2 regions of the Streptomyces sp. MK37H genome follow, and region 2 is predicted to be linked to the other one. Evidence: riboswitches for the same ligand, from Rfam matches in the RefSeq annotation. Region 2 holds a riboswitch; the other holds the start of a gene.
What was found. A riboswitch is a leader RNA that binds a small molecule or an ion and turns the genes downstream of it on or off. The one in region 2 is predicted to bind thiamine pyrophosphate.

Region 1 (8,500 bases), on a different contig from region 2:
TCCTGCGGGAGCGGAACATGTCCGTGGGGCTGTACGCGCTGAACGCGGGCCAGGCCGACCCGCAGTCGCCGCACGGCCAGGACGAGGTGTACGTCGTGATGAGCGGCCGGGCGTCGGTCACGGTGGGGATGGAGACGACACAGGTGGCGCGGGGCAGTGTGGTGTACGTCCCGGCGGGCACGGCGCACAAGTTCCACCACATCACCGAGGACCTGAGGGTGCTGGTGGTGTTCTCGCCGCCGGAGAGCTGAGCCGTCCCGGGGCCTGGCACCGGTGTCGGTGAGCTGATCCCGGTCCAGGGCCTGTCCATCGCGGAGCCGATGTGTGTCCGGCCGGTCCCGTAGGGGTCCGGTCAGGGGAGGACGGGGGGCGCGGGCCGCCCGCGCGCCTCCGTCCCGTCCTAGCATCGACGGCAGGGAAGACCGGCCGTCGGCGTCCGGATCCACGGCTCGGAGAGAAAGCAGGGAGTCACGTGACCACGAAGGGGATATTCCAGGGCTTGCCGTGGTGGGTGACCTGGATCGCGATACCGGTCCTCGTCCTCGCCGTGTTCGGCGGCCTGATCATGAGCGTGGTCGGGTTCGTGGTGAGCCTCGTCTTCAAGGCGCTGCTGCTGGTGGTGCTGATCGCCGGGCTGATCTACGTCGTACGGAAGTTCACTTCCTGACCCGCCGCGCGGCGCCCGCCGCGTCACCCGGGGCCTGACGCATCCCCGCAGGCCCTGAGGCACCCTTTTCGCGCACGGATAGGCCGCGCGAGGGATACCGCCGGGGCGGGAGCACCGCCCGGCGCCACCCTGCCGTTACAGTGCGAGTCCTCGGCGTTCTTCCTTCGGCGTCTGCCTCGCAACAACACCCCGGGGGTGCCTGTTGACGACAGCGATCTTCGATACGGCCGGTGCGCCGGCCCCGATCCCCCGCCCACCGGGCCCGCGCCGTCCGCGCCGCCCGGCCCCGCGGGTCTCCTCATGGCAACACTGGCCATTTTCGTTCCCTCACACGAGGCAAACCGACTCCGCACCGCAATCGAGTCGCTACGCTCCAGAGTCGGCGAAGCGCAAACAACCCGGGGCGGCGAACGATGCGTGAGATGCGTGACACGGTTCAGGCGGAAGTGACGATGACCTTCCTGGTCTCGCAGGATCTCTCCTTCCGGATCCCGGTCGAGCTGTCCTACGACAGCAGCGACCCCTATGCCGTCGAGATCACCTTCCATTTGCCCGGCGACGCGCCGGTGAGCTGGGCCTTCGCGCGGGAGCTGCTGCTGGACGGGTTGAGCAAACCCACCGGCGAGGGGGATGTGCGAATCGCCCCCGCCTCCCCCGAGGGGCTTTCGGACGTCTTCATCAGGCTCCAAGTGGGTTGTGAACGGGCCCTGTTCCGGGCCGGGGCCGCTCCCCTGGTGGCCTTCCTCGACCGGACGGACCGGGTGGTGCCTTTCGGCCAGGAGCCGGCGGCCTGTGACCCGGTCGGCGATCTCGACGCCGAACTCCACCGCATCCTGGCCGAGGACCGGTACGCGGGCTGAGAGCCGGATGCGCGGCGGGCCGAGGCTCAGTGTTGTGCCGTGGCCGAGCTGACGGGCAGCGTGCCCGTGGCCTCAGGGCCCCGTGGCCTCAGCGCCCCGTCGTATCAGCGCCCCTTCGCCCGGCGGCGCCGCCCGCGTCCGCCCCGGCCGGTCCGGGCCGCCTGGGCCGTCTGGGCGCCGCCCGCGTCGGCCACCCGCTCCACGCCGCCGTCCGCCGCCGGGGTGCGGTCCGCGGAGACCACGAGCACGGCCAGCGCGGTGGTCACCGGCACCGAGGCGACGAGCCCGATGCTGCCCACCAGCGTCCGTACGATCTCCTCCGCGACGATCTCGCTCGTGGCGACCGTGCCCACCCCGCTGTCCGCGACGGAGAACAGCAGCAGCAGCGGAAGCGACGCGCCCGCGTACGCCAGCACCAGGGTGTTCACGACGGAGGCGATGTGGTCCCGCCCGATCCGCATCGCCGCCCCGTAGAGCTTGCGCCGGGACGTGGTCGGGTCCGCGTCCCTCAGCTCCCACACCGCCGAGGTCTGGGTGACCGTCACATCGTCCAGCACGCCCAGCGAGCCGATGATCACGCCCGCGAGCAGCAACCCCCGTATCTCGATGTTCGGATAGAGGCCGTGCACCAGCCCGGTCTGGTCGTCCGTGTTACCGGTCAGGCTCGCCCAGCCGATGAACAGCGAGCCCAGCACCCCGATCAGCAGCAGTGACACCAGTGTGCCGAGCACGGCGACCGACGTACGCGCCGTCAGCCCATGGCACATGTACAGCGCGAGAAGCATGATCGCGCTGCCCCCGACGACCGCGACCACCAGCGGATTGGAACCCTGAAGTATCGCCGGGAGGATGAACAGCGTCAGCACCCCGAAGCTGATCGCCAGCGCCACCAGCGCGAACACCCCGCGCAGCCGCCCCACCACCACGACCGCGAGCGCGAACAGCCCCGCCAGCAGCGCCATCGGCATCGACCGGTCGACGTCGGACACGGAGTACTGCAGTTCCTTGGGCGCCTTGGGCGCGTACGCCAGCTTGAGCTCCTGCCCGGCGCTGAAGTGACGCGAGGCGTTGGGCTGGACGATTTCGGGGAAGGTGCGGCCCTTGTCCTTGCCCGAGGTGACCTCGATCGTGGCCTTCTCGCAGACGCTCTTCTTCCCGCCCTGGCCAGGGGCGCCGTTCTGGGCGGCGCCGTCCTGGCCGGGCTCGGTGGGCGCCTGCGGCTGGGCGTTCACATCGGCGCAGTTCACCTCCTCGACCTTCACCACCCGTCCGGCCACGGTCGTCTGGTCGAAGCCGAGACCGCTGCGGCCCTGCGCCTTGTGGTCGGGCGTGCCGCCCGGCCAGAGCACGATCAGACCGGCCACGACGGCGACGGTGAAGGGGATGAGCACCGCCGCGATGATCTTGCGGAGGCGCGCGGAGACAGGGGTGGCGGGGCCATGGCCGTGGGAGTGGCCGTGGCCGTGGCCCTGCGCCTGATCGGAGAGGTGGGGCTGCTCGGGCGGGTGGTCCTGCTGGATGGCGGTCACGGTCGCATCATCGCAGGACACGTGGGCCCCCTGTTCAGCGCTGTGGATAAACCGTTAGCGTGGTGACGAACCTTTGCAATCGCGGGAGCTCGGAGCACCGGGCTGAGAGGGCGCTGACGCTGACGGCTGCGCCGACCGCTGAACCTGTTACCGGGTAATGCCGGCGTAGGGAGTGGGTCTCATGACTCAGCAGAATGCACCATCGCGCGCCGAGACGGCCGAATTCGGCTGGCATAAGGGATATGTCACGGGTTCGCGCCCGGACCTCCAGGTCCCGGTCCGCCGCGTGCACCTCACCAACGGCCAGGATGTGACGCTGTACGACACCTCCGGCCCGTACACCGACCCCACCATCGAGACGGATGTCCGCCGCGGCCTGGCGCCGCTGCGGCAGAACTGGATCGTCGCCCGCGGCGACACCGAGGAGTACGCGGGCCGTCCCGTCCGCCCCGGGGACGACGGGATCAAGCACACCGCGCCCCGCGGGGGACTGCGCAACCTCGACGCGGTCTTCCCCGGCCGTCCGCGCCAGCCGCGGCGCGGCCGCCCGGGCGCCCCCGTGACCCAACTCGCCTATGCGCGGCAGGGCGAGATCACGGCGGAGATGGAGTACGTGGCGATCCGCGAGAATGTCTCCCCCGAGGTGGTCCGGGAGGAGATCGCGGCCGGCCGCGCCGTCCTCCCGGCCAATGTGAACCACCCGGAGATCGAGCCGATGATCATCGGCAAGCGGTTCCTGGTGAAGGTCAACGCCAACATCGGCAACTCCGCCGTCACCTCCTCCATCGAGGAGGAGGTCGAGAAGATGACCTGGGCGACCCGCTGGGGCGCCGACACGGTCATGGACCTCTCGACCGGCCGCAACATCCACACCACCCGCGAATGGGTGCTGCGCAACTCCCCGGTACCCATCGGCACAGTGCCGCTCTATCAGGCGCTGGAGAAGGTCGACGGCAAGGCCGAGGAGCTGACCTGGGAGATCTACAAGGACACGGTCATCGAACAGGCCGAACAGGGCGTCGACTACATGACCGTCCACGCCGGCGTCCGGCTGCCGTACGTCCCGCTGACCGCCCGCCGCAAGACCGGCATCGTCTCCCGCGGCGGCTCCATCATGGCGGCGTGGTGCCTCGCCCACCACCAGGAGTCCTTCCTCTACACCCACTTCGAGGAGCTGTGCGAGATCCTCGCGGCGTACGACGTCACCTACTCGCTGGGCGACGGACTGCGTCCGGGGTCGATCGCCGACGCCAACGACGAGGCGCAGTTCGCGGAGTTGCGCACCCTCGGCGAGCTCAACCGGATCGCCAAGGAGCGCGGCGTCCAGACGATGATCGAGGGCCCGGGCCATGTCCCGATGCACAAGATCAAGGAGAACATCGACCTCCAGCAGGAGGTCTGTGAGGAGGCCCCCTTCTACACCCTGGGCCCTCTCACCACCGATATCGCCCCCGCCTACGACCACATCACCTCGGGCATCGGCGCCGCGATGATCGCCTGGTGGGGCACGGCGATGCTCTGCTACGTCACCCCCAAGGAGCACCTGGGCCTGCCGGACCGCGATGACGTCAAGACCGGCGTGATCACCTACAAGATCGCCGCCCACGCGGCCGACCTGGCCAAGGGGCATCCGGACGCCCAGGCATGGGACGACGCGCTCTCCGACGCGCGCTTCGAATTCCGCTGGGAGGACCAGTTCAACCTGGCCCTCGACCCGGACACGGCCCGCTCCTTCCACGACGAGACCCTCCCGGCGGAACCGGCCAAGACGGCACACTTCTGCTCGATGTGCGGGCCGAAGTTCTGCTCGATGAAAATTAGCAGAAGCATCACAGAGCAGTTCGGCGGCGACGCCGACGCGACGCCCGAGGAGATCGAGGCCGGGATGCTCCAGAAGTCCAAGGAGTTCGCGGAGGCGGGCAACCGCGTGTATCTGCCGATCGCGGACTGAGAGCCGGATGCAGGGAGTCGCCCGAACCGGCCCCGGACGGGACAGCCGGGCGCTATCCTGCGGGTGGGTCCGAAGCCGCAACTTCGAATTGCGACTTCGGACCCTTTCCGTGCGACTAAGCGGGCGGGAGCTCAGCCACATAGACCGGATGACCGCTGTCCGTCACACCTTGCTGGCGGATGCAGCGGTGCTTCTGCAGAAACCGCAGACAGGCGTGCACCCGCTGCCGGGTGAGCCCCGTCTTCTCCGCGAGCGTTTCCAGTGAGTGGCCGACCCGGCCGGCTTCCGCCAGCGTGGGAAGGATGTAGACGGCTACCGCCCACACATCCTCGGTGATGCTCAGCCGGGCCTTCCACTGTGCGAACAGGTCCTCCGTCCTGAGCCTCAGCTCCCGCTTGTCTGCCTCGGGCTCTGCGCCCGGTCGGCAGCCCAGAGCGTCGAGGATCTGTGACCATGCCTGCTCGGACCGGTGCAGGGAATCCAGTACCTCCGTATGGAAGCGTTCGGTCCGCATCTCCAGTCGGACGATCGCGTCCATGAGCTCGCTCGGTGGAGTGGGGCGGGAGACCTCGGAGACCTCCAGCGCGTATGAGCCCTCGCGTTGGACGGTGGCGATCACCCTTGAGACCCACTGTTTGAAGGGCAGGCACGCGGGCTTGGTGCAGCCGTTCACCAGCTGAATCAGGCCTTGCAGATTCACCAGATGCAAGTCTCGACGCCACTCCCTACCTGCGGGAATGCTGAGACCGTAACGTGAGGTTACGTTCTCAAGCGTAGACTTTCCGCCAGCTTGCACATGATCTGCCAACGCCTTTCGGGGGTTGGTGTGGCCAAGTTCCGCACAGACGTCGACCGTCGGGAACCAGTGTTCGCCGTCCGGCATGGTCAGTCGGCGCAGCCGGGCCCCCGTGGCCGCGTAGACGAAGTCGTTGACGTCCATGGCGTCGTGCCGGGCGGATGGGCCCGGCGGTGTGTCGTGTTTGCGCATCGCGCATCACCTCCACCGACGGACGCTAAACCTCACCGCCCATCAATTCCCCCGAATAGGCGGAAGTTCGCTCGATCGGAGGGAAATCGATCAATCTGATGGCGAATCGCCCACCAGTGCTAGTCCGGCTGGTGCTCCGGCCCGCCGTAGTCGGGGCTGGTGTAGTCCGGGCTGCTGTAGCGGGGGCGGGCCTTGGGGCCTTCGCCGTCGGTGCTGAAGCCGGGGCGGCTGTAGCCGAGGTGCGGGGTGCGGCTGACCGCCTCGGGGTTGATCGGGACGTACGCGGAGGGCGACGGGGCCGAGGGGTTGGCCAGGGCCTCGCGGAGGAACGGCAGGATGCCGCGCTCCAGCAGGGCATCGCGCCAGATCTCTCTGGCGCGGTCCACCTCCTCCAGCCGCTCGCTGCGCGCCTCGCCGCGGATCGCGCTGGAGCCGTTGCGCAGCGCGGTCAGAAGCAGTCCGACGGCGGCGATCAGGATGGCCGCGGCGGTCAGCGCGGCGAAGAACCAGCCCGCGGTGACCATCGGCTGGGCGATGGACGGGGCCGGGTCGAGGACGTTGAGGACGTAGCCGACGATGAGGAAGATGATCGCGGCGGTGCCGGCGAGCACCGGGGCCAGCACCGCGAGCATGGCGACGAGCCCCGCCCCCGCAGCGTCCTGCATCGCACCGGCGAGCCCCACCGTGCCGTCCGGCTGCTCGCGCTCGCCCACGTCCCCGGCGAGCGGGAAGAGCGGGGCGGGCTCGCGCAGTTTGGCGCGCGTCTCGCGGTAGGTCCGGTACTCGTCGGCCGCGCATGCCGCTATCGCGGCCGATGCCCCGAGCGCCATCGTGCGCAGCTGCTCGGCAGTGAGCCGCTGCCCGAGACCGCTGAGGTCCGGGCGACGGTCCGCGGTGCGCAGTGCCTCGTCGAGAACCCGCTCGAACTCCGGGCGGTCCTCGGTCAGCAGGTGCGGAGCGCTTTTCATGGTGCATCCCCCGATGCTCCGTAGGGCCGTGACGACCGGCTTTCGCCGGGCAGTCGGGCGGAAACGGAGGAGAGCCTGCGACGGATAAGCCGATGGTAGAGCCGATCCGGCGCGGGGTGACAGTAAGTTTCCCGAATTGCTCCCGCGTCGGTGAAACCCTCTATCTGCCCCGGACAGCGTCCGCTGAATCCTCAGTTCGCCAGGGGAAGTTGAACGACCAGCAGTTTTCCGGCCATCGTGATGCCGCCGTCCATGGCCACCGCGAGATTGTCCGCGTAGACATGCGGGCCCTCGACCGCGGGCGCGCCGCCGTCCTCGCCGTCCTCGGAGCCGACCTCGCCGAGCAGATACGGGATGGGGCTGTGGCCGTGGACGATGCGCTCCCCGCCGTAGGTGTCGAGCAATTCACGCGCCGCCGTGGGCCCGGCGTCCTCGTCGCGGAAGGCGAACCGCTTGGTGAATTTGCGGAACAGGTCCCAGCACTCGTCGGCGTCGCTGCGCTGCAGCGTCTCGGTGACGGTGTCGTTGACGGCCTCGATCGAGTCGCCGTACTCCAGATAGGCGGTGGTGTCGGAGTGGACCAGCAGATGGTCGTCCTCCTCCGCCATCGCGTCCAGCCGGGACATCCACTGGAGGTGGTGGTCCTCGAGCCGCTCCATGTCGCTGCGCTGGCCGCCGTTGAGCAGCCAGGCCGCCTGGAAGGAGGCCGTCCCGGCACCGGAGTTGACCGGCGTGTCGCCGAACCGCTTGGCGCCGATGAGCAACAGCTCGTGATTGCCCATCAGCGCCTTGCAGTAGCCGCCCGCGGCGGCGGCCTCGGCGGAGAGCTGCATGACCAGGTCGATGACGCCGATGCCGTCCGGGCCGCGGTCGGTGAAGTCACCGAGGAACCACAACCGGGCGTTCCCCGCGGACCAGTTGCCCTTGGCGTCGATCAGACCCTCGGCGGCGAGCGCCTCGCGCAGCTCCTCGTGGTAGCCGTGGACATCGCCCACGACGTACAGCGGACCGGGGCCCTCGTCCTGGGCCAGCGGGCCGTCCTCGGGCTCGGGCACCGGGGCGAGCGCCACGGTGGGGCGGTCCTGCGGCGGGACGAGTGGGGTGTCCGGGATGGTGTGGCCCGGGCCCAGGACCGGGAGCCGCTCGGTCGGGGTGTACTCGGCGGGCAGGGGCGTGGGTGTGTCCGGCGCGGGCGCCCCGGGCGCCGGAGCGCCGGGCGCGGGTGCGCCGGGCGCGGGCTCCTCGGGCGCGGGCGCGGGCTGCGGCACGGGCGCGGCGGTGCCCGGCGCGCCGGGCGCGTACCCGGGCGGCACGGCTCCGGGCGCGACCATGCCGGGCGGGGTGTGCGCCCCGTACGCGAGCACAGGAGGGATCGCAGCCGTGGTCCCTGCCGTGGCTTCCAGACCGGCCCCCTGAGTCATCGACCCCTCCACCATCACGCCGCCGTGCCACCTTGTGGACCTTGCCTGGTCGACGGCGGTCCGCGGTGTCGTCCGCCCATCATAGGAATGACCGTGAGGGCTTGTGACGCACCAGG
Region 2 (9,117 bases):
GGCCGGTTCTGTGGAGCGACCGGTCTTGAAAACCGTCGCTGATCACGACCAGTCGGGAAGTGGCGACTGTGCTCAAGCAGCGGTACGCGATTGAGCCAGCAGCGCAGGAGTACCTCTCTCACCGGCGAGACGTCGGCCAGGCTAAGCCTGGGGTCCTTACCTTGTAGAGGCCACGGCGGGGCCGTCTGGGGGCCGTCTGAGGGCGGCCAAAGACGACCGACAACGACCGTCAACGACCACCCTCCGGGGCGACGGGCGCAGGTCACGGAATCCGATCTGCGACACTGGTACGGCCATGCCTAAGCCCGGAGAACTCACCTTCGTCGCGCCGCGTGGGGCCAAGAAGCCCCCGCGGCATCTTGCCGACCTCACGCCCGCCGAGCGCCGGGAGGCCGTCGCCGCCCTCGGGGAGAAGCCCTTCCGGGCAGGTCAGGTGTCGCGCCACTACTTCGCGCGCTATGCCGACGACCCCGCTCAGTGGACCGACATTCCGGCCGCCGCGCGCGAGAAGCTGGCCGCTGGGCTGCTGCCGGATCTGATGAGCGTGGTGCGGCACATCAGCTGTGACGACGACACCACGCGCAAGACGCTGTGGCGGCTGTTCGACGGGACGCTCGTGGAGTCCGTTCTGATGCGCTACCCGGACCGGGTCACCATGTGCATCAGCTCACAGGCGGGCTGCGGGATGAACTGCCCGTTCTGCGCCACCGGGCAGGCGGGGCTGGACCGCAATCTGTCCACCGCCGAGATCGTGCACCAGATCGTCGACGGGATGCGGGCCCTCCGGGACGGCGAGATCCCCGGTGGCCCGGCCCGGCTGTCCAACATCGTCTTCATGGGCATGGGCGAGCCGCTGGCCAACTACAACCGCGTCGTCGGCGCCATCCGCCGGCTCACCGACCCCGAGCCCGACGGCCTCGGCCTGTCGCAGCGCGGTATCACCGTCTCCACTGTCGGTCTCGTCCCGGCGATGCTGCGGTTCGCGGACGAGGGGTTCAAGTGCCGCCTCGCGGTGTCGCTGCACGCGCCCGACGACGAGCTGCGCGACACCCTCGTGCCGGTCAACACCCGGTGGAAGGTGCGCGAGGTCCTGGACGCCGCGTGGGAGTACGCGGAGAAGTCCGGTCGCCGGATCTCCATCGAGTACGCGCTGATCAAGGACATCAACGACCAGGCGTGGCGCGCCGATCTGCTCGGCCGGCTGCTCAAGGGCCACCGGGTGCATGTGAACCTCATCCCGCTCAACCCGACGCCGGGCTCCAAGTGGACGGCGTCGCGGCCCGAGGACGAGAAGGCGTTCGTGGCGGCCCTGGAGGCCCATGGGGTGCCGGTGACCGTCCGGGACACCCGGGGCCAGGAGATCGACGGGGCCTGCGGGCAGCTGGCGGCTTCGGAGCGCTGAGCACCGGCTGATACGGTGCCTGGACATCGTCGCATCATGCGATCGTCATAGAAGTGAATATCCGTACTACAAGTGAACATTCCGACAGGGGAGCGCTCAGAGCGCTGAGAGTGCGGCACGGCCGCAGACCCTCGGACCTGATCCGGGTCATACCGGCGTAGGGAGTCAGCATCACCATGAACAGCCAGCTTCGGCGCGCCATCTCGGCCGCCCTCCTCGGCTCACTGGCCCTGAGCGCGCTCGTCGGCTGCGGCGAGGACACCAAGAGCGGCTCGGATTCCAAGACGGTCACCCTGGTCACGCATGACTCGTTCGCGGCCTCCAAGGCGGTCCTCAAGGAGTTCACCAAGGAGACCGGCTACAAGGTGCGGGTGCAGGCCGGGGGCGACGCCGGAGCCGCCGTCAACCAGGCGATCCTGTCCAAGGGCCACCCCCAGGGCGATGTGTTCTTCGGCGTCGACAACACGCTCCTCTCCCGCGCGCTCGACAACGAGCTGTTCACCCCCTACACGGCGAAGGGCCTCGACAAGGTCCCGTCGGCCCTTCAGCTCGACCGGGCCGAGCACCGCGTCACCCCCGTCGACTTCGGCGACATCTGCGTCAACTACGACCGGAAGTACTTCGCCGACAAGAAGCTGACGCCGCCCCGGACGCTGGACGATCTGACCAAGCCCGCCTACAAGAACCTCCTGGTCACCGAGAACGCGGCCACCTCGTCCCCCGGTCTTGGCTTCCTCCTCGCCACGGCCGCGAAGTACGGTGACGACGGCTGGAAGGGCTACTGGAAGAAGCTGCGGGCCAACGGCCTCGAGGTCGTCGACGGCTGGGAGCAGGCGTATTACGACCGGTTCTCCGGCTCGGCCGGCGGCGGCAAGGGCGACCGGCCGCTCGTGGTCTCCTACGCGTCCAGCCCGCCCGCCGAGGTGGCCGATGCCAAGACAAAGCCAGCGAAGGCCCCCACCGGGGTCGCGACGGGCACCTGCTTCCGGCAGGTGGAGTTCGCCGGGCTGCTGAACGGCGCGGGCAACACCAAGGGCGGCAAGGCGCTGCTGGACTTCCTGCTGAGCAAGCGGTTCCAGGAGGACGTCCCGCTGAACATGTACGTCAACCCGGCGCGCGAGGACGCCAAGCTGCCGGAGCTGTTCACCCGATACGGGGTCAGGATCGCCGACTCGGCCACCCTGGCGCCGGAGAAGATCGCCAAGAACCGTGAGTCGTGGGTCAAGACATGGTCCTCGCTGGTCCTGTAGAGCCCCGCGAGAACCGTAAGACGGCCGACGGCCACCGTAAGGCCGATAAGGGCGAGGGCGGCGGCCGTCGCGCGATCGCGCTCCGGCTCGCCCTGATGGCGGTGCCACTCGCCTTCTTCGCGGTCTTCTTCGCCTATCCCGTGGCCGCCATCGTCACCCGGGGGCTGCGCGTCGACGGGCGGTGGCGGTTCGGCCGGATCGCCGAGGTGGTGAGCGATCCGACGACGCTGGACGTCCTGTGGTTCACCTGCTGGCAGGCGGTCGCGTCGACCGCCCTCACGCTCGCGGTGGCGCTGCCCGGCGCCTATGTCTTCGCCCGCTTCGACTTCCCCGGCAAGGGGCTGCTGCGGGCCGTGGTGACCGTGCCGTTCGTCCTGCCGACCGTCGTCGCCGGATCGGCCTTCCTGGCCCTGCTCGGCCGGGGCGGGCTGCTGGACGAGCTGTGGGGGGTGCGGCTGGACACCTCCGTCTGGGCGATCCTCCTGGCCCATGTCTTCTTCAACTACGCGGTCGTCGTCCGGACCGTGGGCGGGCTGTGGGCCCAGCTCGACCCGCGCCAGGAGGAGGCCGCGCGGGTGCTCGGCGCGAGCCGGCTGTCGGCCTGGCGCCGGGTGACGCTGCCCGCGCTGGCCCCCGCCGTGGCCGCCGCCGCGCTGATGGTGTTCCTGTTCACCTTCACCTCCTTCGGCGTGATCCAGATTCTCGGCGGCCCCCGCTACGCCACCCTGGAGGTGGCGATCTACCGGGAGACCGCGCAGCTGCTCGACCTCCCCACGGCCGCGGTGCTGACCCTCGTCCAGTTCGCCGCGGTCGCGGCCGTATTGGCCCTGCACGCGTGGACCGTAAGGCGCCGCGAGAGCGCCCTGCGGCTCGTCGACCCGGGCCGCACCGCGCGCCGCCCGAAGGGCCCGGCCCAGTGGGCGCTGCTGTGGGGCGTGCTGGCGGTGGTCGCGCTGCTGATCGTGACCCCGCTCGCGGTGCTGGTGGAGCGTTCGCTGAACGGACCGGACGGCTACGGCTTCACCTACTACGAGGCGCTGCGGTCGGCCGCCGACAGCGGGGGCACCTTCTTCGTGGCTCCCATGGAGGCCGTCGGGAACTCCCTGTGGTACGCGGCGGTCGCCACCGCCTTCGCCCTCGTCGTGGGCGGTCTCGCCGCCGCCGCGCTCACCTGTAAGGCGGGCAGGCTGGTGCGGGGCTTCGACGCGCTGCTGATGCTGCCACTGGGCACCTCGGCCGTCACCGTGGGATTCGGGTTCCTGATCGCCCTGGACGAGCCCCCGCTGGATCTGCGCGCGTCCTGGGTCCTGGTGCCGCTCGCCCAGGCCCTGGTGGGTGTGCCCTTCGTCGTACGGACGATGCTGCCGGTGCTGCGGGCGGTGGACCACCGGCTCCGGGAGGCGGCGGCCGTGCTCGGAGCGTCACCGTGGAAGGTCTGGCGGGAGGTGGACCTGCCGCTGGTCGGGCGGGCCGTGGCGGTCGCGGCGGGCTTCGCGTTCGCCGTCTCCCTGGGCGAGTTCGGGGCGACGGTCTTCATCGCGCGCCCCGACCATCCGACCCTCCCGGTGGCCATCGCCCGCTTCCTGGGCCGGGCCGGACAGCTCACCTACGGGCAGGCGATGGCCCTGAGCACGATCCTGATGCTGGTCTGCGCCGGATCGCTGCTGGCGCTCGAGCGCATCCGTACCGACCGTTCCGGAGAGTTCTGAATGACGCTGCTGCGACTGGACGAGGTGACCGTAAGGTTCGGCCGGCGCGACGCGCTGGACGCCGTGGACCTGGAGGTCGCCGAGCATGAGACGGTCTGTGTGCTGGGGCCGAGCGGAAGCGGCAAGTCCACCATGCTGCGTGTGGTGGCCGGGCTGCAGCGCCCCGACACCGGCCGGGTGTGGCTCGCCGGACGCGACCAGAGCGGCGTGCCCACGCACCGGCGCGGGGTGGGGCTGATGTTCCAGGACCACCAGTTGTTCCCACAGCGGGACGTGGGTGGCAACGTCGCCTTCGGGCTGCGGATGCGCAAGGTGGGCCGCGTGGAGGCGGACCGCCGGGTCGCCGAACTGCTGGAACTGGTGGGGCTGCCGGGCGCCCAGCGCCGCCCCGTCGACTCGCTCTCCGGCGGTGAGCAGCAGCGGGTGGCGCTCGCCCGCGCCCTGGCCCCGCGGCCCAAGCTGCTGATGCTGGACGAGCCGCTGGGACAGCTCGACCGCGGACTGCGGGAACGGCTGGTAGTGGAGCTCCGCGAGCTCTTCGAACGGCTGGGCACCACCGTCCTCGCGGTCACCCACGACCAGGGGGAGGCGTTCGCGCTCGCGGACCGGGTGGTGGTGATGGAGAACGGCCGGATCGCCCAGACCGGCACCCCGCTGGAGGTGTGGCAGCGGCCCGCCACCGAGTTCGTCGCCCGCTTCCTCGGCTTCGACAATGTGGTCGAGGCGATCGTGCACGGCGAGGTCGCCGACACCGTATGGGGCAAGCTGCCCGTGCCGCCCGGCTCCCGGCCGGGCCCCGGCAGGCTGCTGGTCCGCCCCGCCGGGGTGCGGCTGACGGACCCCGAGAAGGGGCTGGCGTGCACCGTGGCGGCGCGCACCTTCCGCGGCGACCATGTGGCGCTCATCCTGCGGCTGTCGGACCAGGCCGCGCCGCATCTGGAGGCGTCCTGCGCCCTGCGGGACGCCCCGGAGGCGGGGGCCAGGGTCGGGGCGGCCATCGACCCGGCCGACGTGGTACTCCTGGACCCCGAGCCCTGACGCCGGGGACCCCTCGCCGCACCTGGTACTCGGCGCTTCCTTGACGCCGACTCAGCCCAGCATCGAGAGCAGCGCCTCGGGTGCCTCGTCCACCGAGTCCACCAGAGCGATACGGGCCTTCATGGACCGTCCCTCCGCGAGCGCTTCGAGCAGCGGCCAGGTCGGCAGCCGCCGGGTCCAGTGGTCCCGGTCCACCAGCACCATCGGGGTCGGCTCACCGCGCGACTCGTAGTAGTTCGGCGTCGCGTTGTCGAAGATCTCCTGGACGGTCCCGGCGGCGCCCGGCAGGAAGACCACGCCGGCGGTCGAGCGCGCCAGCAGCCCGTCCTCACGGGTGGCGTTGGCGAAGTACTTGGCGATGTGCGAGGCGAACGCGTTCGGCGGCTCATGCCCGTAGAACCAGGTGGGGATGCCGACCGACGCCCCGCCGTCCGGCCAGCGCTCGCACACCGCGAAGGCGGCCTCGGCCCAGGCCCTGATGGACGGCCGGAAGGAGGGCGTCTTGCCGAGCAGTTCGAGCGCCTCGTCCAGCACCGCGTCCTCGTGCGGGGCCGCGTAGGCGCCGAGGTTCGCGGCCTCCATCGCGCCCGGCCCGCCGCCCGTCGCGACCGTGAGGCCGGTCCGGGCCAGGGCCCGGCCGAGCCGTGCGGCGCCCGCGAATCCGTCGGAGCCGCGCTCCAGCGCGTGGCCGCCCATGACGCCCACCACCCGCGTCCCGACGAGGAATTCGTCGAGCGCGTCGGAGACCGCGTCGTCGTGGATGGAGCGCAGCATCGAGCCGAAGATGTCGCCGTCGGTCTTCGTCCGCTGGAACCAGGCGTAGGCGAGCGCGTCCGGCGTCCGCACGTAACCGTGTTCGGTGAGGCCCTCGAAGAGCTCCGCGGGGGAGTAGAGGGTGCCGCGGTACGGATCGAACGGCAGATCCGGTACCGGCGGGAACACCAGCGCGCCCCCGGCCCGGACCTTCGCCGCCGCCTCGGTCTCCATCGGGCAGCCGAGGAAGACGGACTCGCTGGTGTCGGTGGAGAGGAGCGCGGCCGTACGGCCTGTCAGGTCCACGGACTGGACCCGGAACCCGGCCAGGGTGCCGCGGGCGACGACCTGGTCGAACTCCTCGATGGACTCTATTTCCCGGTCTGGTTCCTGCACGCCGACATGCTAATCACACCGGAGGTAGGGGGCTGTGGATTAGGGCAATCGTGACCGGGCCGCTTCGCCGCACAATCCAGGCATGAACACCGACACCCGGGATTTTCAGCGGTGGAACGGCATCGCCGTGAGATGCGCCACCACCCACACCAGCGGCACCAGGAGCGCCAGCAGGGCCGTCGCGCGCAGCGCGGCCGCCCCGCGGAGCAGCCGGGCCGGGGCGCCGAGGCGGACCAGGGCCGCCGTCGTGCGCTCGCGCGCGCTCCTCGCTTCCACGACCGCGGTCAGGGTCGTGGCCGCGGCGCACAGCGTGACCAGGGCCGCGCCCAGACCCGTGAGCGGGCCGAAGGCATGGGCGCCGGACGGCCCCGAGGCCCTTCCGTACAGTTCGAGGACGGTGAATCCGGCGGCGGCCAGGGCGCACAGCGCGCCGACCGGGCGTCCGATCAGCCCGGCCTCCTGCTGGAGCATGCGCCCGGCCAGCAGCCGCAGCACGCCAGGCCGCCCGACCGCCAGCAGCCTGCCGCACAGATGGGTGAGGCCGGGCCCGGCCAGCACCAGCCCGAGCGCTGCCAGAGCCCAGCCGCCCACCACACCGGGCGGGTTGCCGCCGAGCCGGCCCGGCACGGCGAGCAGGGCGTCGGGGAGCGGGGGCGCGTTACCGCTCGCGTACGCCTGCAGGGCGAGTCCGGCCGCGGTCAGGGCGATGCCCCAGGGAAGTCCGGAGGTTGCCTGGTGGGGCCGGGGCGCGACCGGCCCCGTCACGACGGTGGGCCGGGCCGGGACCGCCGGGCGGCGGGCGCCCCGTGGTCCGCGGACCGGCTGGTGGACCGCCCTCGGCTGCCGGGGCCACAGCCCGGCCGCACACGCGGCGCCCACCACCACGGGGACGACGGCGAGCAGCGTGACCGTACCGGCCAAGGGCAGCGGTCGGCCGCCGCCGAGCTGTCGGCCGGCCGCCCCGCTTCCGGCCCAGGCCAGCCAGGAGTCCCCGAGATCGCCACGCAGATGCAGGAAGTCCAGCAGCGCCAGCACCCCGCCGAGCGCACAGGCGGCCGCCATCGATACCGCCGCGAGCAGTGCCGCCCGGGCCGGGCCGACTCCAGCAGCGGCGAAACCGGGGCCAGGGCCGGTGCTGGGGTCGGCGCGGCCCACGGCGACAGCCAGCTGGACGGTCGCGGCCAGCGGGACGAGGCACCACAGCAGCCGCCCCACCGCGCCCTGTGAGTCGTCCGGATGGCCCGAGGCGAACCCGAGGGCGCTCAGCAGCAGAAAGCTCGCGCCCGCCGCCGCGACGGTGACCAGCGATCGCCGCAGCAGCACCGACGGGCGGGCGCCGCGGGCTAGGCGGAGGCTGAGCACGCGGCCCTGCCTTCCGCCTCGGAGGGGTCCGAGCCCACCCGGCGCCCGTCGAGCAGGGCGACCGTGTGGTCGGCGAGGGTGGCCACCTCCTGGTCGTGCGTCGCGAGGACCACGGTGATGCCGTGGGAGCGGGCCGCCGAGGTGAGGGTGCGCAGCACCTGGGCGCGATCGGTCTGGTGCAGCGGGGCGGTGGGCTCGTCGGCGAAGAGCACGCTGGGGCCGGCGGCCAGCGCGCGGGCGAGCGCGACCCGCTGGCGCTGCGACTGCAGCAGTGCGGCGGGCCGTGCCCGTGCGCACTCGCCGACGTCGAGCCGGTCCAGCCATTCGCACGCGGCGCTCTTCGCGGCGCGCCGCCCGGTGCCGCGCAGCATCAGGGCGAGCGCGGCGTTCTCCCAGGCGGTCAGCTCGGGAACGAGCTGGGGTTCGGTGCCGATCCAGCCGAAGTGCTCGCGCCGCAGCCGTTCGAGGCCGAGTGGAGGGAGGGAGTGCACGGGGACGCCCTTGAACCACACCTCCCCGCTGTCCGGGACGAGTTGGCCCGCCAGGCAGGCGAGGAGGGTGGTCTTGCCACAGCCGCGCGGACCGGTGACGGCGACGATCTCACCCTTCCGGGCGCCGAGGGAGACCCCGGTGAGGGCGGGCGAGCCGCCGTAGGCGTACGACACGGTGCGTGCCGCGAGCATGTCGTCGTCCGGCGGAGCCACCATCCCGAGCACCTCGCCTTACCTGCGACCGTCTCATTCCCCCGGTTGGGTGAACGAGCGCGGAGCCAATGGGTCACTGGCACGGTAAGGACTCGGGTGGTGGCCCGCGCCCAGGCTCGGCGCGGGTGGCCCCCATTTCCTCCGATCAGCCCTGACCGGGGTCGGGCTCCGATCAGCGCTGATCGGGACCGGGGCCGCCATCGGGACCGGGGCCGCCATCGGGACCGGGGCCGCCGTCGGCGAGGCGGTCGAGGTGGGTGGGCGCGAACATCCGGAGCAGCGCGGGCAGTACCACGACCGACGGCCCGGTGGCCGCGAGGGCGTCGGCGAGGTCCGCGCGCAGCCGCTCGGGTGTGGTACGGACCGCCGGGACGCCGAAGGACTCGGCCAGCGCGACGAAGTCCGGGCGGGACAGCTCGGTGGCGGTCGCCTCGCCGAACGTGTCCGTCATGTACTCGCGCAGGATGCCGTAGCCGCCGTCGTCCACGATCAGCCAGGTGATG

Region 1: another riboswitch for thiamine pyrophosphate. It lies ahead of thiC (phosphomethylpyrimidine synthase ThiC); the one in region 2 lies ahead of GWI24_RS11205 (thiamine ABC transporter substrate binding subunit).

Annotation. Positions count from the first base shown of each region.
Region 1 covers NZ_JAAAYH010000200.1:1,158-9,657, reverse strand. The annotation lists gene GWI24_RS25475 (cupin domain-containing protein) at 1-251, shown strand, start outside; gene GWI24_RS25470 (DUF5326 family protein) at 473-667, shown strand; gene GWI24_RS25465 (SsgA family sporulation/cell division regulator) at 1,090-1,527, shown strand; gene GWI24_RS25460 (YibE/F family protein) at 1,632-3,056, opposite strand; TPP riboswitch at 3,128-3,245, shown strand; gene thiC (phosphomethylpyrimidine synthase ThiC) at 3,238-5,007, shown strand; gene GWI24_RS25450 (Bro-N domain-containing protein) at 5,123-5,995, opposite strand; gene GWI24_RS25445 (hypothetical protein) at 6,115-6,963, opposite strand; gene GWI24_RS25440 (metallophosphoesterase) at 7,155-8,384, opposite strand.
Region 2 covers NZ_JAAAYH010000056.1:2,882-11,998, reverse strand. The annotation lists gene rlmN (23S rRNA (adenine(2503)-C(2))-methyltransferase RlmN) at 296-1,402, shown strand; TPP riboswitch at 1,479-1,583, shown strand; gene GWI24_RS11205 (thiamine ABC transporter substrate binding subunit) at 1,579-2,652, shown strand; gene GWI24_RS11200 (iron ABC transporter permease) at 2,748-4,361, shown strand; gene GWI24_RS11195 (ABC transporter ATP-binding protein) at 4,362-5,399, shown strand; gene GWI24_RS11190 (LOG family protein) at 5,451-6,548, opposite strand; gene GWI24_RS11185 (hypothetical protein) at 6,654-7,910, opposite strand; gene GWI24_RS11180 (ABC transporter ATP-binding protein) at 7,892-8,617, opposite strand; gene GWI24_RS11175 (thiamine pyrophosphate-binding protein) at 8,787-9,117, opposite strand, start outside.